3 regions of the Kitasatospora sp. NPDC001261 genome follow, and region 3 is predicted to be linked to each of the others. Evidence: riboswitches for the same ligand, from Rfam matches in the RefSeq annotation. Region 3 holds a riboswitch; each other region holds the start of a gene.

Region 1 (6,921 bases), on a different contig from region 3:
GGCCTGGCAGCCGACCGGCTCCAGCGGCGCCAAGCGGAACAGGACCCGGCGGTTCTGGATCGGCGTCATCGCCTGGGGCGGCGGAACCGCCCTGCTCTGGGTGCTGCTGAGCATCTGGCGGATGCTCACCATGGGCCCGCTGAACTTCGCCCTCGTCCTCGCCTCCGGCCTCTTCTACGCCACCATCGTGGGCCGGGTCCTCGTCCAGCCCCGCCCGACGGAAGCAGTGTGATCGCCATGACCGCCCACCCGAGACGGGCCGGCCAGCTCCGTCACCGGCTGGCGCTCCCGCTGCTGGCCGCCGCCGGCCTGCTGCTCACCACCGCGTGCGGCCCCGAGGACCCCGGCTTCGCGATGCAGAAGGACCTCGCCCAGGCCGCCCCGGCCGCCGCCCCGGCTCCCGGCGCCCCCGGGACTCCCGGCGCTCCGGGCGCTCCGGGCGCGACCCCCGCCGCGGGGGGCACCGCACCGGCCGCACCCGCCACGCCCAAGGCCCTGCCGGCCGGCGTCCCGTACGACGTCACGCCGCTGCTCAGGCCGAGCCACAAGTACCTCGGCGCCGCCCTGCCCGACGTCCCCGCCACGATGGACGCGCTGCCCGGCTACCGCGACGCGATCGGCAAGCAGCCCAACGTCCTGGAGTTCTACGCCCACTGGAAGGGCGGCTTCGACACCGCGGGCGCCCGCCGGATCCACGACGCCGGGGCGCTGCCCTTCATGGCCTGGGAGCCGCACGACCGCTCGCTCGCCTCGATCGCGGCCGGCGACACCGACGACTACGTGCGCGGCGTCGCCAAGGCCGTGGCCAAGTTCAACCTGCCGATCGCCGTCAGCATCGCCCACGAGATGAACGGCGACTGGTACCCGTGGGGCCGTCAGGCCGCCACCCCCGAGGACTTCGTGGCCGCCTGGCGCCACGTCCACGACCTCTTCGACCAGGCCGGCGCCACCAACGTGATCTGGGTCTGGAGCCCCAACATCACCGACCCCGCGCCCAACACCCGCCTGGAGCCGTACTACCCCGGCGACACCTACGTCGACTGGGCCGGCATGACCGGCTACTTCACCAAGACCGGGCCCAAGACCTTCGACGCGCTCTACGGCCCGACCATGGCCGAGATCCGCGGCTTCTCCCAGAAGCCCTTCTTCATCAGCGAGACCGCCTCCGAGCAGGGCAAGCGCCAGCACGCGGACATCGACCAGCTGTTCTCCGGGCTGGAGGCGCACGACGACATCGTCGGCTTCGTCTGGTTCAACATCGTCAAGCGGGCGGACTGGCGGGTCGAGGCCGTGCCGGACACCCTCGCCGCGTTCAAGCAGCGCGTGTCCGACCCCCGTTACGGCTTCGACATCCGGAACCCCTGATGAGCACTGAGTCCGAGTTCTCCCCCGTCCCGCACGGCCGCTCCGCCCACGACCCGGCCGCCGAGCCGGACCCGGACGGGCCCGGCGCCGTGGCGGTGGACAGCCCCGACGGGCCCCGCCCCGCCGTGGCGGTCGACAACCCCGACGGCGTCGAGCTGGCCCCGTACACCATCCCGCGGGTCCCCGCGATCGGCTGGGACCCGGGCACCAGCCCCCGGCGCCGGTGGATCGCCCGCGGCCTGCTGGGCGCCGTCCTCACCGTCCAGGCCGCCCTCTCGCTGCGCCTGCTGGCCGCCGCGCACCCCGACGAGGCCGCCGCCATGGTCGCCGGCCGCCAGCAGCTGGCCCACCTGCTGCACGGCACCCCGGTCACCACCGACCTGGTCGACCGGGTGCACGGCTCGCCCTGGCTCTACCCGCCGCTGGCCGGCGCCGCCGCCGACGCCAACGGCATCTGGGGCACCCGGCTGCTCAGCCTCGGCTTCGCACTGCTCACCACGGTCCTGCTGTACTCGCTGACCCGGCGGCTGTTCAACGAGCGGGTCGCCATCTGCGCCATCGCCGGGTACGCCGTCCTCCAGTCCACCGTGGTGGTCGGCTTCTACGCCGCGCCCGAGTCCCTCGCCGTCCTGCTGGTCGCCCTCGCGGCCTGGACCACGGTGTTCACCGCAGGCCGCCATCCGGCCCTGGCCCTGCTCGCCGCCCCGCCCACGGCGCTGGCCTGCGCCACGGCCTACTCCGCGGCCTTCGCCGTCCCCGCCCTGGTGGCCCTCGCCTTCGCCTGCGCCCGGCCGTACCACCGGGTGGGCCCGGCCGCCCTGCGCTCACTGCTGACGGCCCTCGGCACCCTCGTCCTGCTGCTCCCGTACGGCACCCTCGGCAAGGTCGCCGGGTGGTCGCCCTCGCGCGGCAACGCCCCCGGCTCGGCCGGCTCGGTCCTGCTCGGCACGCTCCAGTGGGCCGGCCTGTTCACCGTCCTCGCGGTGGCCGGCACCATCGCCTACACGCGCCGCGAACAGATGCCCGAGCACGACGCGCCGGAGAAGGAGCCCCTCCCCACCACCCGGGGCCGGCGCGCCCTGCTCGGGGCCGTCCTGACCGCCACCGCCCTGCTGGTCCCCGCCGCCCACCTGTGGACCGGCACCTCCGGCGCGCTGTTCCGCCACCTCGGCTACGGCATGCTGCTGGCCGCCCCGCTCGCCGGGGTCGGCCTGACCCGGCTGGTCGGCGCCCACTTCCGCCACCCCCAGCTCGGCATCCTGGTCTGGGTCGCCCTGCTCGCCCTCGGCCTGGAGCAGTCCGCGCTGCGCTACCAGAACGGGCCCGACTCCGGCCGCCTGCTGGCCGTCCTGCGGGTCCACACGGAGCCCCAGGGCCGCTACCTCACCGAGGTCGACGGACTCGCCGAGTACTACCTCGGCGGCGTCTCCAAGCCCGAGCAGTGGGTCTCCGCGCGCGCCGGCACCGACTACCGCGACGGGGCCGGCGTCGAGCACCACGGCGACGACGGCAGCGTCGCCGCGATCCGGGACGGCTGGTTCACCATGGTCGTCCTCGACAGCACCGCGCCGAGGGCCACCGACCGGGCCCTGAGCGAGGCCCTGGGCGCCGCCGGACACTACCGGCTGGTCGCCCAATTCACCTCGCCGACCGGCGATTCGAGCACGTACAAGGTCTATCTGAAGCACTGACCGGCCGCCCGGCCCACGCACATCCGCGACACGACAGGCACAACATATGGTGCCGCCGCAGTCCGGCGGCACAACATGTATGCTCGCTTCTGCTGTCGATGCAGGGGAACCCGGTGCGAATCCGGGACTGCCCCGCAGCGGTGAGCGGGCGGCTCCAGCAGCCGCACCCCGCGAGTCCGAGTACCTGCCGACGGCGTGCGCCACGGCCCTCCCGCAGAGGCCGCGCCGGCACCAGCAGTACCCCTCCGGGCCTCGCGGGCGGGCCGGGGAGTCACCTCGCGCGACGCTTTTTGCGTTCGCGCCGTGCTCCCCTGCCCAGATCGGCCCGGTGGCCCCCCGAGCACCGCCGCCGATCGCCGCCAGGAGAGAGCGCCTTGACCACCGCTGCCTCAGCCACCCTGCCCGCCCAGGGCTCCGGTACCGCCTTCACCGACCCGACGGTCTCCGACCCCGGGGGCGCGCTGCTGCGGCTGCTCACCGACCGCAGCACCGACCTCACCGAGGTCGACCCCGGCCATGTCGCCGCCGCCGCGCTGCGCGGCCGCCACGCCGGCTCGGACTTCGCCGAGCTGCGCGGGCTGGCCGTGGACGCCGCCGCGTCGATGATCGCCGAGGACCCCCAGTACTCGAAGCTGGCCGCCCGCCTGCTCGCGCTGGAGATCGTCGACGAGGCGAACAGCCAGGGCTCGGTGTCCTTCTCCGCCTCGATCACCGTCGGCCACACCGAGGGCCTGATCGGCGACACCACCGCGGACTTCGTCGCCAAGCACGCCGCCGCCCTGGACGCGCTGATCGACACCGCCGGCGACGACCGCTTCGAGTACTTCGGCCTGCGCACCGTGCAGTCCCGCTACCTGCTGCGCCACCCGATCACCCGCAAGGTGATCGAGACCCCGCAGCACTTCCTGCTCCGCGTCGCCTGCGGCCTGGCGGTCGGCGACAGCGAGCAGTCGGTGCGCGAGGTGGCCGAGCTGTACGGCCTGATGAGCCGCCTGGAGTACCTGACCTCCTCGCCGACGCTGTTCAACTCCGGCACCCGGCACCCGCAGATGTCGAGCTGCTACCTGCTCGACTCGCCGCTGGACAACCTGGACTCGATCTACAACCGCTACGCGCAGATCGCCCGCCTGTCCAAGCACGCCGGCGGCATCGGCCTGTCCTACTCGCGCATCCGCTCGCGCGGCAGCCTGATCCGCGGCACCAACGGCAAGTCCAACGGCATCGTGCCGTTCCTGCGCACCCTCGACTCCTCGGTCGCCGCCGTCAACCAGGGCGGCCGCCGCAAGGGCGCGGCCTGCGTCTACCTGGAGACCTGGCACGCCGACATCGAGGAGTTCCTGGAGCTCCGCGACAACACCGGCGAAGAGGCCCGCCGCACCCACAACCTCAACCTGGCGCACTGGATCCCGGACGAGTTCATGCGCCGGGTCAACGCCAACCAGGACTGGTCGCTGTTCTCCCCGGCCGACGTGCCGGAGCTGGTCGACCTGTGGGGCGCCGACTTCGACGAGGCCTACCGCAAGGCCGAGCTGGCCGGCAAGGCCGTCCGCACCATCCCGGCGCAGACCCTGTACGCCCGCATGATGCGCACCCTGGCGCAGACCGGCAACGGCTGGATGACCTTCAAGGACGCCTCCAACCGCGCCGCCAACCAGACCGCCCTGCCGGGCCGCACCGTGCACTCCTCCAACCTGTGCACGGAGATCCTGGAGGTCACGGACGACTCCGAGACCGCCGTCTGCAACCTCGGCTCGGTCAACCTCGGCGCCCACGTGGCCCCCGGTGCCACGGTCGACGACCTGCTCGGCGCCATGGACTGGGAGCGCCTCGACGCCACCGTCCGCACGGCCGTGACGTTCCTCGACCGCGTGGTGGACATCAACTTCTACCCGACCACCGAGGCCGGCACCTCCAACTCCCGCTGGCGGCCGGTCGGCCTCGGCGTGATGGGCCTCCAGGACGTCTTCTTCAAGCTGCGGATCGACTTCGACTCCGCCGAGGCCGCCCGGCTGTCCACGCTGATCGCCGAGCGCATCATGCTCACCGCGTACGAGCGCTCCGCCGACCTGGCCGAGCAGCTCGGCCGCCACGAGGCGTACGGCGAGACCCGCGCCGCCCGCGGCGAGCTGCACATCGACCACTTCCCGACGGCCGCCCCGCAGTGGGCCGACCGCTGGACGGCGCTGCGCGCCCGGATCGCCGAGACCGGCCTGCGCAACTCGCTGCTGCTGGCCATCGCGCCGACCGCGACCATCGCGTCCATCGCCGGCGTGTACGAGTGCATCGAGCCGCAGGTCTCCAACCTGTTCAAGCGCGAGACGCTGTCCGGCGAGTTCCTCCAGGTCAACCCGTACCTGGTGCGCGAGCTCAAGGAGCTCGGCGTCTGGGACCAGCAGACCCGCGACGCCCTGCGCGACGCCAACGGCTCCGTCCAGGACCTGAACTGGCTGCCCGCCGGGGTCCGTTCGCTGTACCGGACGGCCTGGGAGCTGCCGCAGCGCGCGCTGATCGACCTGGCCGCGGCCCGCATGCCGTACCTGGACCAGAGCCAGTCCCTGAACCTGTTCATGGCGGCGCCGACCATCGGCAAGCTCAGCTCGATGTACGCCTACGCGTGGAAGGTGGGTCTGAAGACCACCTACTACCTGCGTTCGCGCCCGGCCACCCGCATCGCCCAGGCCGCGTCCGGCACCGCCCGTGCCGCCGCGCCGGCGCCGGTGCCCGTGAACACCCCCTCCCTCACCCCGGAGCAGGAAGCCGCCATCGCCTGCTCCCTGGAGAACCCCGAGTCCTGCGAGGCCTGCCAGTGACCACCCCCGAAGACCGCAAGATGCTGCTCGACCCCGGCTTCGAGCTGACCCTGCGCCCGATGCGCTACCCGTCGTTCTACGACCGGTACCGGGACGCGATCAAGAACACCTGGACCGTCGAGGAGGTGGACCTGCACTCCGACGTCGCCGACCTGGCGAAGCTCAGCGAGGGCGAGCGCCACCTCATCGGCCGGCTGGTCGCGTTCTTCGCGACGGGCGACTCGATCGTCTCCAACAACGTGGTGCTGAGCCTCTACAAGCACATCAACTCGCCCGAGGCGCGCCTGTACCTCTCGCGGCAGCTGTTCGAAGAGGCCGTGCACGTCCAGTTCTACCTGACGCTGCTGGACACCTACCTGCCCGACCCGGAGGACCGCAACGCGGCCTTCGCCGCGGTGGAGAACATCCCCTCCATCCGCCAGAAGGCGCAGTTCTGCTTCAAGTACATGAACGCGGTCGACCACATCGACTCGCTGCAGACCAAGGAGGACCGCCGCGCGTTCCTCCTGAACCTGATCTGCTTCGCGGCTTGCGTGGAGGGCCTGTTCTTCTACGGCGCCTTCGCCTACGTGTACTGGTTCCGTTCGCGCGGCCTGCTGCACGGCCTGGCCACGGGCACCAACTGGGTGTTCCGCGACGAGTCCATGCACATGGACTTCGCGATGTCGGTGGTCGACACCGTCCGCGAGGAGGAGCCCGACCTCTTCGACGACGAGATGGCCAAGCAGGTCACGGAGATGCTGGAGGAGGCCGTCGAGGCCGAGCTCCAGTTCGCCCAGGACCTGTGCGGTGACGGCCTGCCCGGCATGAACACCGCCTCGATGCGCGAGTACCTGCAGGCCGTGGCGGACCAGCGCCTGGCCCGCCTGGGCCTGCCGATCCGCTACGGGTCGACGAACCCGTTCGGCTTCATGGAGCTCCAGAACGTCCAGGAGCTGACCAACTTCTTCGAGCGCCGCGTCTCGGCGTACCAGGTCGCCGTCGAGGGCTCCGTCGCCTTCGACGACGACTTCTAAGCTTGTTGTTTAACCTCGAGGGTCACTCGACCTGCTGAG
Region 2 (6,921 bases), on a different contig from region 3:
CACCGCGATCATCCCCGGCATCCAGTCGAACAAGTTCCAGCTCGGCATGTCGTCCTTCACGGACAACAAGGAGCGCGAGCAGATCGTCGACATGGTCACCTACTTCAACTCCGGCAGCGCCGTCGCGGTGAAGAAGGGCAACCCGGAGAAGATCGACCCGAAGGACCTCTGCGGCAAGAAGGTCGCCGTCCAGACCGGCACCACCCAGGCCGACGAGATCAAGGACACCCGCGACCCGGACTGCGCCAAGGCCGGCAAGCCGGGCGTCCAGAACGGCGGCGACAAGTTCGACCTCCAGACGGACGTCACCAACGCCGTGGTCTCCGGGCGCGACCAGGCGATGATGGCCGACTCCCAGGTCGTCGACTACGCGATCAAGCAGTCCGGCGGCCAGCTGGAGAAGGTCGGCGAGACCTACGGCGTGGCCCCCTACGGCGTCGCGCTGGCCAAGGGCTCCAAGCTCACCCCGGCCGTCCAGGGGGCCGTCCAGTCGCTGATCGACGACGGCACCTACAAGCAGATCCTCGCCAAGTGGGGGGTCGAGTCCGGCGCCATCACCACCTCGACCGTCAACGGCGCCGTCAGCTGACCCTCGTCCGCTCCATCTTCTCCCCCGAGGCCACACCGTGAACTCTTTGGACAAGGGGACGGCGGAGCAGGGCCGGCCCGAGACCATCAAGGCCGTCCCCGTCCGCCACCCCGGACGCTGGGCCGGCGCCGTCGTCATCGCCGTACTCGCGGCGATGCTGGTGAGCGCCCTCTTCACCAACCCCGCTTTCAAGTGGGACATCGTCGGTCAGTACCTGTTCCACGACAGCATCATGCACGGCCTGCTGGTGACGCTGGAACTGACCGTGCTCGCCATGCTCATGGGTGTGGTCGGCGGCATCGTCCTCGCGGTGATGCGCCTGTCCCCGAACCCGCTGCTGGCCGGCGTCGCGTGGGTCTACATCTGGATCTTCCGCGGCACCCCGGTGCTGGTGCAGCTGGTGTTCTGGAACTTCCTCGGCCTGATCTGGGCCAAGCTGTCGATCGGCGTCCCGTGGGGGCCGGAGTTCTGGTCCGAGCAGACCAACGTGCTGATCCCGACCTTCGTCGCCGCGCTGCTGGGCCTCGGCCTCAACGAGGCCGCCTACATGGCGGAGATCGTCCGCGGCGGCATCCAGTCGGTGGACGAGGGCCAGACCGAGGCCGCGCACGCGCTCGGCATGAGCCGGTTCCAGACCATGCGCCGGATCGTCCTGCCGCAGGCCATGCGGGTGATCATCCCGCCGACCGGCAACGAGACCATCTCGATGCTGAAGACCACCTCGCTGGTCTCCGTGATCTCCCTGGAGGAGATCTTCCGGGCCGGCCAGGTCATCTACTCCCGGAACTACCAGAACATCCCGCTGCTGATCGTGGTCAGCCTCTGGTACCTGTTCTTCACCTCGGTGCTGACCATCGGCCAGTACTACATCGAGCGCCACTACGCCCGAGGTTCCAACCGCACCCTCCCGCCCACCCCGCTGCAGCGGCTGCGGAGGCTGTTCGCCGGGAAGCCCGCCCCCAGGACGACCGCCGACGTCGTCCCGGGGCTCGAGGGAGGTGGTCACGTATGACCGATCCGACCAAGTCCCCCGCCGGCGGCGCGTCCGGCGAGCCGATGGTCCGCGCCGAGAACGTGCACAAGTCGTACGGCCTGGTCGAGGTGCTCAAGGGCATCGACCTGGAGGTCAGGCAGGGCGAGGTGTTCTGCCTGATCGGCCCGTCCGGCTCCGGCAAGTCGACCTTCCTGCGGTGCATCAACCACCTGGAGAAGATCAACGGCGGCCGCCTCTGGGTGGACGGCGAGCTGGTCGGCTACCGGCAGAAGGGCGACCGGCTGCACGAGCTCAGGGACCGCGAGGTCGCCCTCAAGCGGCGCGACATCGGCATGGTCTTCCAGCGCTTCAACCTGTTCCCGCACATGACCGCCGTCGAGAACGTCATGGAGGCGCCGGTCCAGGTCAAGGGCGAGAGCCGGGCCGACGCCCGCGAGCGCGGGATGGCCCTGCTGGAGCGGGTCGGCCTCGCCGACAAGGCGAAGAACTACCCCTCGCAGCTCTCCGGCGGCCAGCAGCAGCGCGTGGCGATCGCCCGCGCGCTGGCCATGAAGCCCAAGCTGATGCTCTTCGACGAGCCGACCTCCGCGCTCGACCCGGAGCTGGTCGGCGACGTCCTCGACGTCATGCGCGGCCTCGCCGAGGAGGGCATGACCATGGTGGTCGTCACCCACGAGATGGGCTTCGCCCGCGAGGTCGGCGACGCGCTGGTGTTCATGGACGGCGGGGTGGTGGTCGAGTCCGGCAACCCCCGCGAGGTGCTCACCGACCCGCAGCACGAGCGCACCAGGGCCTTCCTCTCCAAGGTGCTCTGAGCCCGTACGCCCGGCGCCCGGCAGGTCACTCCTGCCGGGCGCCGTCGTTTTCCCCGCCCGGGTAATAGGCTGGAGGCAGTCAGCCCGTTACCGACCCCCCTGGAAGGACCCCTGTGGAGCTCGCCGCCTACGCCGATCTCGCCGTCCGGCTGGTGAACACCGAGGAGCCCGAGCGCGGCACCGACTCGCTGACCTCCGTGGAGGCGGTGCGCGGTCTCTTCTCCGACTCCTCGCGGGCCCGCTCGCTCGCCGACGAGTCCGACGTGCCCCGGCTGCGGGCGGTGCGGACCCGGCTGCGCGGGGTCTTCGAGGCCGCCGCCGGCGGGGACGAGATCCGCGGCGTCGACCTGCTGAACAGCCTGCTGATGGAGTACCCGGTCAGCCCGCTGATCTCCGGGCACGACTACCTGGACGACGCCGGGCGGCCGCGCTGGCACCTGCACCTGGCCGACAACTCCCCCACCGCCACCGCCCACTTCAGCGCGGTCGCCTGCATGGGCCTGGCCGTCCACCTGACCGAGCTGGGCGCCGACCGGCTCGGCATCTGCCAGGCCGCGCCCTGCCGCAACGCCTACCTGGACACCTCGACCAACCGCTCCCGCCGCTACTGCTCGGACCGCTGCGCGACCCGCGCCAACGTGGCCGCCTACCGGGCCCGCAAGCGCCTGGAGGCGGAGGCGGCGGCCCGGGCGTAGCGGCCCGCTAGACCTCCTCGACCCAGGCGCCGAGCCGGCGGGCCAGGCCCGGCACCCGGGCCAGCCGCGGGGTGAGCAGCAGCCGCTCCAGCCGGCGCCCCGGCGCCAGCCAGACCGGGCTCGGGCGCAGCCGCAGCAGCACCCGGCCGAGCACCAGCTCGTCCGGGACTGCGCCGTAGCTGCGGCTGTCGCTGTCCACCGGGCGGTTGTCGGAGAGCAGCCACCAGCCCGTGGCCCGGCGCTCGGCGGCCCGCTTCACCACCAGCAGGTCCTGCTGGAAGGGGTGCCGGAAGACCACCACCGCGCCGGGCCGGATCGGCGCGCCGTAGCGGACCAGCAGCCGGTCGCCCTCGCGCAGGGTCGGGACCATCGACGGCCCCGCCACGTCGACCAGCCCGAACGGCAGCGCGCCGCCCGGGCCGCGCTCCCCCGCCCCGGCGCCCTCCGCTCGCGTGCTCCGCGCCACGACTCCTCCTCCCGCCCCCGCTCGCGCCCCCAGTCTGCCGTACGGACCGCCGTCCGTCCGATGTCCGGATTGCGCCGGTTCCCGGTCCGTCTTTCGCCCTAGGCCCACCGCCCGATCGCGAAACCGGGAGGGCGGAAGGGTAATCTCGGGCGCGGGAAGACGATCTAAGGAAGGACTCCCATGTTCTCTCGTCTGTTTGCACCGCGCGCCACCGTCCACGCCCACTGCGACCTGCCCTGCGGCGTCTACGACCCCGCGCAGGCCAAGCTGGAGGCCGAGTCGGTCAAGGCCACCCAGGAGAAGTACCAGGCCAACGAGGACCCGCACTTCCGCGCCCGCGCCGTCATCATCAAGGAGCAGCGCGCCGAGGCCGTCAAGCACCACATCTCGGTGCTGTGGAGCGACTACTTCAAGGCCCCGCACTTCGAGAAGTACCCGCAGCTGCACCAGCTGATCAACGACACCCTGAAGGCCGCCTCGGCCGCCAAGGCGTCCACGGACCCGGCCACCGGCCAGGCCCTGCTCGACCTGATCGCCGAGGTCGACAAGATCTTCTGGGAGACCAAGCAGGCCTGAGCCTGACGCGTCGCCACCCGACCGCCCCCGTCCGCACCGCCGGACGGGGGCGGTCGTGCGTTCACGTCCGACCCGGCCCGGTAAGGGTTGCCTGCCCTGAGTGGCTGTTATGCTGCCAGGGCGTCCGAGGGGGAAGTCCGGTGCGAATCCGGCGCTGACCCGCAACGGTGAGCACGGCCCGTACCCGCCCGTACGGCCGCGCCAGCCCGATCGCCCTCGGCCGCCGACCTCCCGACAACTCGCCGCGGACTGCGAGGGGAACGGCGCCCCGGCACGCCCCCGGCCCGCGCCCGCCCCGGCGCGCTCCCGGCCCGAGGCAAGGCGCACCCGTGAACCGCGCACCCGTCAACCGTGCAGTCGGCCCGCCCGCTCGCCGAATACCCGTCGTCCCGCTCGCCGCCGGACTCGCCGCCGCCCTGCTGCTCTCCCTGGTCTGCGGGGTCGCCCTCGGCTCCTCCGGGCTCGGCCTGCCCCGGGTGCTGCGGCTCCTGGGCGCCGGGCTGACGGGCGGCCGGCTGGACGCGGACGAGGCGGCCGCGTACGCGATCGTCTGGGAGATCCGGCTGCCGCGCACCGTGCTGGCCGCCGTGGTCGGCGCCGGGCTGGCCGCCTGCGGGGTCGCCGTCCAGGCCCTGGTGCGCAACGCGCTGGCGGACCCCTTCGTGCTCGGCATCTCCTCCGGCGCGGCCGTCGGCGCCAACGCCGTGATGCTGTTCGGCGCCTTCGCCTCGCTCGGGGTGTGGGCGATCTCCGCCTCCGCCTTCGGCTCCGCGCTGGCCGCCATGACCCTGGTCTACGTCGCGGCCCGCACCGCGTACGGGCTCACCCCGCTGCGGCTGGTGCTCACCGGCACCGCGCTGTCGTACGGCTTCTCCGCCGCCACCACCCTGATGGTCTTCGCCGCCGACCGCGGCGAGGCCGCCCGGGACGTCATGATGTGGCTGCTCGGCAGCCTCGGCGGCGCCACCTGGGGCAAGGTGCCGATCGCCGCCGTCACCGTGCTGGCCGGGCTCGCCTACCTGGCCTGCACCGCCGGGCGGCTGGACGCGCTCGCGATGGGCGACGAGACCTCCGCCTCGCTCGGCGTGGACCCGGACCGGCTGCGCCGCGAGCTGTTCGTGGTGACCGCCGCCGTCACCGGCACCGTGGTCGCGGTCAGCGGGGCGATCGGCTTCGTCGGGCTGCTGATGCCGCACCTGGCGCGGATGCTGGTCGGCGCCGGGCACCGCCGGGTGCTGGTGGTCGCGCCGCTCGCCGGGGCGCTGCTGCTGGTCTGGGTGGACATCGCCTCGCGCACCCTGCTGGCGCCCGCCGAACTGCCCGTCGGGGTGTTCACCGCGGTGCTCGGCGTGCCCGCCTTCCTGGTGATGATGCGCCGCCGCGGCCAGGCCTTCGGAGGTGCCCGGTGACCGCGACGACCGACCCGGCCCCGGTGCACGCCCAGGACCTCGCCGTCGACGGCGTCTCGGTGGAGCTGGCCGGCACCCGGCTGGTCCACGAGGTGAGCCTGGCGGCCGCCGCCGGGCAGGTGGTCGGGCTGATCGGCCCCAACGGCAGCGGCAAGTCGACCCTGCTGCGCTGCGTCTACCGGGTGCTGAAGCCGGCCGGCGGCGTGGTCCGGCTGGCCGGCGACGACCTGCACGCCCTCACCGCCCGCGAGAGCGCCCGCCGGGTGGCCGCGCTGACCCAGGAGCACTCCGCCGAGTTCGACTTCACCGTCGCCGAGGTGGTCGCCATGGGCCGGCTGCCGCACCGCCGCGGCTTCGGCGCCCAAGTCGACGGGGACGAGCGGCGCTGCGCCGAGGCGCTGCGCAAGGTCCGGGCCGGGCACCTCGCCGAGCGGGGCTTCCTGAGCCTGTCCGGGGGCGAGAAGCAGCGGGTGCTGTTCGCCCGCGCGCTGGTCCAGGAGCCGCGCCTGCTGGTGCTCGACGAACCCACCAACCACCTCGACATCGCGCACCAGTTGGAGGTGCTGGCGCTCGCCCGCGAGGCCGGTCCGACGGTGCTCACCGCGCTGCACGACCTCAACCTGGCGGCGGGCCACTGCGACCTGCTGTACGTCCTGCGGGACGGCCGGATCGTCGCCTCCGGGCCGCCCGACGAGGTGCTCCGACCCGCCCTGCTGGCCGAGGTGTTCGGCGTCCGGGGCACCCCGGTGCGCCACCCGGAGACCGGCGCCCTCCAGCTGCTCTTCGACCGCCTCCCCTGACCCCCCAAGGAACTCCCGTGCGCACCAAGGCCGTTGCCGCCACCGCCCTGCTCGCCCTCGGACTCGTCGGCTGCGGCGCCGAGATCGCCCCGAAGGAGGCCGCCACCGCCTCCGCCCACTACCCCGTGACGGTGGACAACTGCGGGGAGAAGCTCACCTTCGCGCAGAAGCCCGCCCGGGTGGTGACCAACGACGTCAACATCACCGAACTGATGCTCTCGCTCGGCCTCGCCGACCGGATGGCCGGCTACGTGATGCCCGACGACAAGGGGAAGATCGACCAGGTCGCCTGGAAGGACGGCTACCAGCAGACCACCTGGCTCTCCAAGAAGATCCTCACCAAGGAGATCGCGCTGGACGCCAAGGCCGACCTGGTCTTCGCCGGCTGGCACTACGGCTTCGACGAGGGCAGCGGCGTCACCCCGCAGGCCTTCAGGGCGCTCGGCGTCGACTCGTACGTGCTCAGCGAGTCCTGCCGCAGCGGCAAGGGCACCGAGCGCGGCGTGATGGACCCGCTGGAGGCGCTCTACACCGACCTGGCCAACCTCGGCGAGATCTTCGACGTCAAGGACCGCTC
Region 3 (6,921 bases):
ACCATGCCGTGGGTGAGGGCGTTCAGGGCCGCCGGGCGGTTGAGGACGATCAGACCCGCCCGGCCCTCGCGCTGGACGAGGACCTCATCCGTACCCATCACGCGGCCCCGGTCAGGCCGCGGGCGACGATGACGCGCATGATCTCGTTGGTCCCTTCCAGGATCTGGTGCACCCGCAGGTCGCGGACGATCTTCTCGATGCCGTACTCGGCCAGGTAGCCGTAGCCGCCGTGGAGTTGGAGCGCCTGGTTGGCCACCTCGAAGCCGGTGTCGGTGGCGTGGCGCTTGGCCATCGCGCACAGCTCCGGCGCCCGGGGGTCGCCCCGGTCCAGCGCGGCGGCGGCCCGCCAGAGCAGCGATCTGGCGGCCTCCAGCTCCGTGGCCATGTCGGCGAGCCGGAACCGCAGCGCCTGGGCGTGCAGCAGCGCGGCCCCGAACGCCTCCCGGTCGGCCAGGTGGCGGGTGGCCCGCTCCAGGGCGTCCTGCGCGCCGCCGACGGAGCAGGCGGCGATGCCGAGCCGGCCGCCGTTCAGCCCGTTCATGGCGATCCGGAAGCCCTCGCCCTCCCCGCCGAGCAGGCGGTCGGCGGGGAGCCGGACGCCGTCCAGCAGCACCTGCCGGGTCGGCTGGGCGTTCCAGCCCATCTTCTTCTCGTTCGCTCCGAAGGAGACGCCGGGGTCGTCCCGCTCCACCAGGAACGCGGAGACGCCCCGGGCCCCCGGGCCGCCGGTTCGGGCCATCACCACGTACACCTGCGAGGTGCCGGCGCCCGAGACGAACTGCTTGACGCCGTCCAGGACCCAGTGGTCCCCGTGCCGGCGGGCCCGGGTGGCCAGCGCGGCGGCGTCCGAGCCCGCGCCCGGCTCGGTGAGGCAGTAGCTGCCGAGCAGTTCCGTCGAGCAGAGCCCGGGCAGCAGCCGGGCGCGCTGGGCGGGACTGCCGTAGCGGTCGATCATCCAGGCGACCATGTTGTGGATCGACAGGTAGCCGGCGATGGACGGGCAGCCGGTCGCCAGTGCCTCGAAGACGAGCACGCCGTCCTGGCGGCCGAGCTCCGAGCCGCCCGCCTCCTCCCGCACGTAGACGCCGCCGAGGCCCAGGTCGGCGGCCTTGCGCAGGACGTCGACCGGGAAGTGCTTGGCCTGGTCCCACGCGACGGCGTACGGGGCGAGGTGCTCGCGGGCGAAGTCCCGGGTGGTCGCGACGATGGCGAGCTGGTCGTCGGTCAGATGGGTGTGCACGGCGCGCCTCAGCCCATCGTCGGGATGGTGAAGCTCGCGCCCTCCTTGGCCCCGGAGGGCCAGCGCGAGGTGACGGTGCGGGTGCGGGTGTAGAAGCGGATCGAGTCCGGCCCGTGCTGGTTGAGGTCGCCGAACGCGGAGCGCTTCCAGCCGCCGAAGGTGTGGTAGGCGATCGGCACCGGGATCGGCACGTTGACCCCGACCATGCCGGTGTTCACCCGCCGGGCGAAGTCCCGGGCGGTGTCGCCGTCCCGGGTGTAGATGGCCACCCCGTTGCCGAACTCGTGCTCGCTGGGCAGCCGCAGCGCCTCCTCGTAGTCGGCGGCACGCACCACGGTGAGCACCGGCCCGAAGATCTCCTCCCGGTAGATCCGCATGCCGGGCGTGACCCGGTCGAACAGCGAGGCGCCGAGGAAGTAGCCGTCCTCGTGCCCGGCCAGCCGGAAGTCCCTTCCGTCGACGACGAGTTCGGCGCCCTCCTCGACCCCGAGGTCCAGGTAGCCGCGCACCCGCGCCAGCGCGTCGGCGCCGACCAGCGGTCCGAAGTCCGCCGCCGGGTCGTCCGAGCGCCCGACCTTGAGCGCGCCGATCCGCTCGACCAGCTTCGCCACCAGGGCGTCCGCCGTCGCCTCCCCCACCGGGACGGCCACCGAGATGGCCATGCAGCGCTCCCCGGCCGAGCCGTACCCGGCGCCGATCAGCGCGTCCGCCGCCTGGTCGAGGTCGGCGTCCGGCATCACGATCAGGTGGTTCTTGGCCCCGCCGAAGCACTGCGCCCGCTTCCCGTGCGCGGCGGCGGTGGCGTACACGTACTGGGCGATCGGCGTGGAGCCGACGAAGCCGAGCGCCTGGACGCGCGGGTCCTCCAGCAGGGTGTCCACGGCCTCCTTGTCACCGTTGACGACATTGAGCACGCCCGGCGGCAGCCCGGCCTCCAGGAACAGCTCGGCCAGCCGCAGCGGCACCGAGGGGTCGCGCTCCGAGGGCTTGAGCACGAAGGCGTTCCCGCAGGCCAGCGCGGGCGCGGCCTTCCAGAGCGGGATCATCGCCGGGAAGTTGAACGGCGTGATGCCCGCGACCACGCCGAGCGGCTGGCGCATCGAGTACACGTCGATGCCCGTCCCGGCGTTGTCGCTGAACTCGCCCTTCAGCAGGTGCGGGATGCCGGCGGCGAACTCCACGACCTCCAGGCCTCGTTGGATGTCGCCGTGGGCGTCGGCCACGGTCTTGCCGTGCTCGGCGGAGAGCAGCCGGGCCAGCTCGTCCTTCTCCTGCTCGACGAGCTGGAGGAAGCGCAGCAGGACACGGGCCCGCCGCTGCGGGTTCCAGGCGGCCCACGCGGGCTGGGCCTGCTCGGCGTCGGCGATCACCGCCTCGACCTCGGCGCGGCTCGCCAGGGGCACCCTGGCCTGCACCCGGCCGGTGTTGGGGTCGTACACGTCGCCGAAGCGGCCGGAGGTGCCGGCGGTGGGCTTGCCGGCGATGAAGTGGGTCAGTTCTCGGACCATCGGTTCCTTCTCTCGACAGGGGTGGGAGAGGAGGAATGGAGGCCGCCGCCGGTCGGCGGGCGCACGGTGGCGCGCCCCTCGGCACGGGCGTACGGCGATGTGACGGTACGTCAGGACGCGGGCGCCCCGGCGGTCGTCGGCACGGGACAGCCAGGCGCGGTGGAACGGAAGCAGCCCGGAGCCATGTGTGTCGTCTCCATCCTCGTGGAAAACACGAACCACCCGCGGCCGGTATCCTGACTCCCGGATCACCGCACGCCCTCAGGCCTTCCCGGCTGGCTGCCAGTGGCCGTCATCTGCGAGGACGGACTCCCCGGTCACAGTGGCGGGACCGTGCCGGACTCACACCGGCTTCCCTGACACCGCGGACCTGCCGTCGACCATATAGTTGGACGTCCTAGTAAGTCCAGGGGTACGCGCCCGCGCCGCGCCGCCGGAGGGCCGCTCACCCCCGTCCACCTGCCCGGACACGCCGGGAGCCGGCCCCGAGGGACCGGCTCCGAGGGCCGGCTCCGATGACCGCCGCTCAGCGGCCGGTGGTGACGACCATGCGGAAGCGGGCCCGGTTGGCCGCCATCTTCTCCACCGCCGCCGCGGTCCGCTCCAGCGGCACCTCCTCGACCCAGGCCCGCACCCCCGTCTGCGCCGCGAAGCGCAGCGTGTCCTGGGTGTCGACCGCGATGCCCGAGGAGTGCGCGTAGACCTTCCGGTCGCCCTGGATCAACTGCAGGGCGCTCAGCTCCAGCGGCTCCGCCGGGAGTCCGACCATGACGAGCTCGCCCCGGCGGGTGATCCCGTCGATCGTCGCCACCACGGCGGGCGCGTTGGTGACGGTGGACAGGACCACCTTCGCACCTCCCAACTGCCGCAGGGCCTCGGCGACATCGCCCGCGGTGCTGTCGATGTAGTGGGCGGCGCCGAGCCGGAGCGCGAGCGGCCCCTTCTCCTGGCCGCGGGCGATGGCGACGGTACGGAAGCCCATCTTCTCGGCGAACTGGACGCCCAGGTGGCCGAGTCCGCCGATCCCCAGGATGGCGACGGTGTCCCCGGGCCGTGCGGCGGAGCGGCGCAGGGCGTTGAAGACCGTCACCCCCGCGCAGGCCAGCGGCGCCGCCTCGACCGCGGTGAGCTCGTCCGGGACCGCCGCCAGGGCCACGGCCGGGACGACGACGGAGTCGGCGAACCCGCCCGGATAGGCGACGCCGGGGATCTCGACCCGTGCGCAGTGCAGGCCGTCGCCCGCCCGGCACGCGTCGCAGTGCCCGCAGCTGCCGCCGTACCAGCCGACCGCGACCCGGTCGCCGACCCGCCAGCCCTCCACGCCCTCGCCGAGGGCGTCGACGCGGCCGGCGATCTCGTGCCCCGGGGTGATCGGGAAGGTGCTGCCGGGCAGCAGGCCGCCGGCGATGAGCAGGTCGGAGTGGCAGACCCCGCACGCCTCCACGGTGATCCGCACGGCTCCCGGACCGGGTTCCCGCGAGGGGACCTCGACCAGCTCGGGGGCCGCACCCGGCCCCGCGACCTGGACGGCGCGCAGCGCGGCGGCCGAGCCGCTGGGGGAGGTGGTCATGAGCGATCCCTTCGCCGGGTGATGTGCCCCGGAGCCCCAGGTGACCGCACCGCTCGTCCTGTTCCGGGCGCGCCTTTCGAGACGGATCGAAATGTCTCGAAAGAACTCGGAAGAAAAAGGTGGAGATAGGAATCGAACCCATCTGAACGGCCCTGCAAGCCGCCGCCTAGCCACTCGGCCACTCCACCCCGACAACGATGGAAACATTACACGCACATGAACACGGACCCTGACCAGAATTCCCCGGGAACGGCGATGTTTCACCCCATGGGGCTCTTAGTGCGTCTAGTGTTATTTCTTTCGACATGGCGCCGGTAGGGTCCGACGAGCCAGCGCGTAAAAGACCGGGTGCGCTAGCCTGTGCCGATATCTCCGACCCGATGGGATTTCACTGATGGCCGTTGAGGAATCACGGTTCACCCATACCGCGGAGCCGCTCTGCGGAACCGCCGCGAACCGGTGCCAGTACAAGAACCTGCCCCTGCGCGACCTTCCCCCACTCGGCGTCGTGCGCCGCGCCAGGATCGCCCGCGAGGGCCTGCGCGAGCGCCGCGCCGACGTTCCGGCGCCCGGCCGGCCCTCCCGGTTCGCCGAGGGGGACTGGGTCCGGGTGAAGGACGAGGCCGCGGTGCGCGCCACCCTCGACGACAAGGACCGCCACCGCGGCCTGTGGTTCACCGGCAGCCAGTGGTCGTTCTGCGGCGGCGTCTACCAGGTCGAGCGCATCGTGCGCCGCATGATCGACGACCACTACCGGGTGCGTCGCCTGTCCGGCACCGTCGCCCTGGCCGGCGCCACCTGCCACGGCGCCGACGGCGCCCAGGGCTGCGGGCTGGACTGCGCCCTGCTGTTCCGCGACGAATGGCTGGAGCCCGCGCCCGCGCCGGTCCCGGCCCCCCGTCCCGTCGCCCTGTGGGCGACCGTGCGCGGCCTCGCGGAGATCCGCGCGACCCTCGACCCCGACGGGCGCCTGCACGGCGTCCCCTTCCAGCCGGGGATGGAACACCACACCGGCACCCGTCACAGCGCCCTCGAACTGCGCCACCGGTCCCTCGCCTGGTGGCAACACCCCACCGGGGGGCGCTGGTTCATCCTCGACGGCCTGCGCTGCGGTGGCGAGCCGCTCGCCACCGGCTGCGACCGGCGGTGCGCCCTGCTCTGGCACGAGTCCTGGCTGCACCTGGAGCCGGCCGCCACCGCCCCCTGAGCGACCGTCAGCGCAGCCAGCGGTCGCGCACCAGCTTCGCGGTCAGGTGCAGCGGCCCGTCCCGGTCGCCGACGTAACATCGGGGAAGCGCGAACTCCCCGCCGTGGACACCGGGGCTGACCGCGCACCCGTACCCGTACCCGGTGTGCGCCACCGCCTCCACGGCGGCGCCGTCGAGCGAACCGTACGGGTAGCAGAACCCCTCGACCGACCGGCCCGTGAGATCCTCCAGCACGTGGCGGCTGTCGGCGACCTGGGCCGCCAGTTCCCGCGCCCCCAGGCCCGCCAGCCGCCGGTGCGTCAGCCCGTGCGAGCCGATCTCCACCCCCTCGGCGGCGGCCTCGCGGACCTGGGCCGCCGTCATCAGCGGCTTGCGCGGGCCCTGCTCGTCCCAGTCGTTGTACCCGCCGAGCCGGCCGGCCACCACGTAGACCGTCGCCGTGAAGTCGTACTCCGCCAGTGCGGGCAGGGCCTCCTCCACGAAGTCGCGGTATCCGTCGTCGAAGCTGAGCCCCACCTTTCCCGCGGCGGTTCCGTTCCGGTGGGAACGCATCAGCTCGCCCACCGACACCCCGCGCAGTCCGCGCGCGGACAGCCAGCGCAGCTGGCGGCGGAATCGCGCGGGGTCGACGGTGATCAGATAGGGATCCTCGGTCGCCGACGTCACCGAGTGGTACATCAACGTCCACGGGAGACGCGCCGCATCCAGGGCGAGCGCGCTTTCCGAACTATTGCGTGGTCGAACGAGTCGCATGTTCCGCTCCTGCCGTCCAGTGGCCCCGTCCGTTCAGGTGGCCCTCGGAGAAATTGCATTCTGGCAGCGTCGGGCCCGGCTTCCATTCGCGCCAGGCGACTCCGTACCATTTCACCCGGTTGCCGGAGCGGAATTCGGCGGGGCCCGCCCGGGCCGGGCCGGGGCGGCGGACCGTCAGCGGTGGTTGACGATGACGTAGATGCCCCAGCCGATCGCCGCGAGCACCAGCGCGAAGAGGAGTCCGGCCAGGGTGGAGCCGACCGGGCCTGCGGTGGGCCGGACGGCCGCCGCCTCGTCGGCCGGGCCGGACGGGGCGGACGGGTCCGACGGACTGGACGGGCCGGACGGGCCGGCCGGGTTGAGCAGGCGCAGGCCGAGGGCGAACAGCGCGGGCAGGCCGGCGCCAGTGACCAGGCCCACCACGACGATCTTCCACACCGCGTCCAGGTTGACCCAGGAGTTCACGACCTCACCTCGTCCTTGACGGGCTCCGGGGCCACCGAACCGGTCCAGGCGGCGTTGACGTTCTCCGGCGTCACGGCCGGGTAGCGGGAGGCGGCGAAGAAGGCGACCGACGCCAGCACCAGCACGGTGAAGATCACCGCCACCCCGGTCGTCCCGCCGATCCCGTTCGCGGTCCAG

What was found. A riboswitch is a leader RNA that binds a small molecule or an ion and turns the genes downstream of it on or off. The one in region 3 is predicted to bind cobalamin.
Region 1: linked by a shared signal. The riboswitch ahead of ACFY4B_RS42275 (ribonucleoside-diphosphate reductase subunit alpha) and the one ahead of ACFY4B_RS37315 (CoA-acylating methylmalonate-semialdehyde dehydrogenase) in region 3 are both predicted to bind cobalamin.
Region 2: linked by a shared signal. The riboswitch ahead of ACFY4B_RS15340 (iron ABC transporter permease) and the one ahead of ACFY4B_RS37315 (CoA-acylating methylmalonate-semialdehyde dehydrogenase) in region 3 are both predicted to bind cobalamin.

Annotation. Positions count from the first base shown of each region.
Region 1 covers NZ_JBIAXP010000059.1:4,417-11,337, forward strand. Annotated here, with positions in the region: gene ACFY4B_RS42260 (glycosyltransferase family 2 protein) at 1-232, shown strand, start outside; gene ACFY4B_RS42265 (glycoside hydrolase family 26 protein) at 238-1,365, shown strand; gene ACFY4B_RS42270 (glycosyltransferase family 39 protein) at 1,365-3,056, shown strand; cobalamin riboswitch at 3,129-3,263, shown strand; gene ACFY4B_RS42275 (ribonucleoside-diphosphate reductase subunit alpha) at 3,455-5,866, shown strand; gene ACFY4B_RS42280 (ribonucleotide-diphosphate reductase subunit beta) at 5,887-6,882, shown strand.
Region 2 covers NZ_JBIAXP010000010.1:23,914-30,834, reverse strand. Annotated here, with positions in the region: gene ACFY4B_RS15370 (ABC transporter substrate-binding protein) at 1-589, shown strand, start outside; gene ACFY4B_RS15365 (amino acid ABC transporter permease) at 627-1,601, shown strand; gene ACFY4B_RS15360 (amino acid ABC transporter ATP-binding protein) at 1,598-2,398, shown strand; gene ACFY4B_RS15355 (CGNR zinc finger domain-containing protein) at 2,512-3,093, shown strand; gene sodX (nickel-type superoxide dismutase maturation protease) at 3,101-3,463, opposite strand; gene sodN (superoxide dismutase, Ni) at 3,740-4,135, shown strand; cobalamin riboswitch at 4,217-4,342, shown strand; gene ACFY4B_RS15340 (iron ABC transporter permease) at 4,465-5,544, shown strand; gene ACFY4B_RS15335 (ABC transporter ATP-binding protein) at 5,541-6,344, shown strand; gene ACFY4B_RS15330 (ABC transporter substrate-binding protein) at 6,362-6,921, shown strand, end outside.
Region 3 covers NZ_JBIAXP010000037.1:60,073-66,993, reverse strand. Annotated here, with positions in the region: gene ACFY4B_RS37325 (enoyl-CoA hydratase/isomerase family protein) at 1-98, opposite strand, end outside; gene ACFY4B_RS37320 (acyl-CoA dehydrogenase family protein) at 98-1,240, opposite strand; gene ACFY4B_RS37315 (CoA-acylating methylmalonate-semialdehyde dehydrogenase) at 1,249-2,748, opposite strand; cobalamin riboswitch at 2,957-3,148, opposite strand; gene ACFY4B_RS37310 (alcohol dehydrogenase catalytic domain-containing protein) at 3,275-4,318, opposite strand; tRNA gene ACFY4B_RS37305 (tRNA-Cys) at 4,436-4,506, opposite strand; gene ACFY4B_RS37300 (hypothetical protein) at 4,713-5,525, shown strand; gene ACFY4B_RS37295 (polysaccharide deacetylase family protein) at 5,533-6,192, opposite strand; gene ACFY4B_RS37290 (hypothetical protein) at 6,454-6,744, opposite strand; gene ACFY4B_RS37285 (anion permease) at 6,741-6,921, opposite strand, start outside.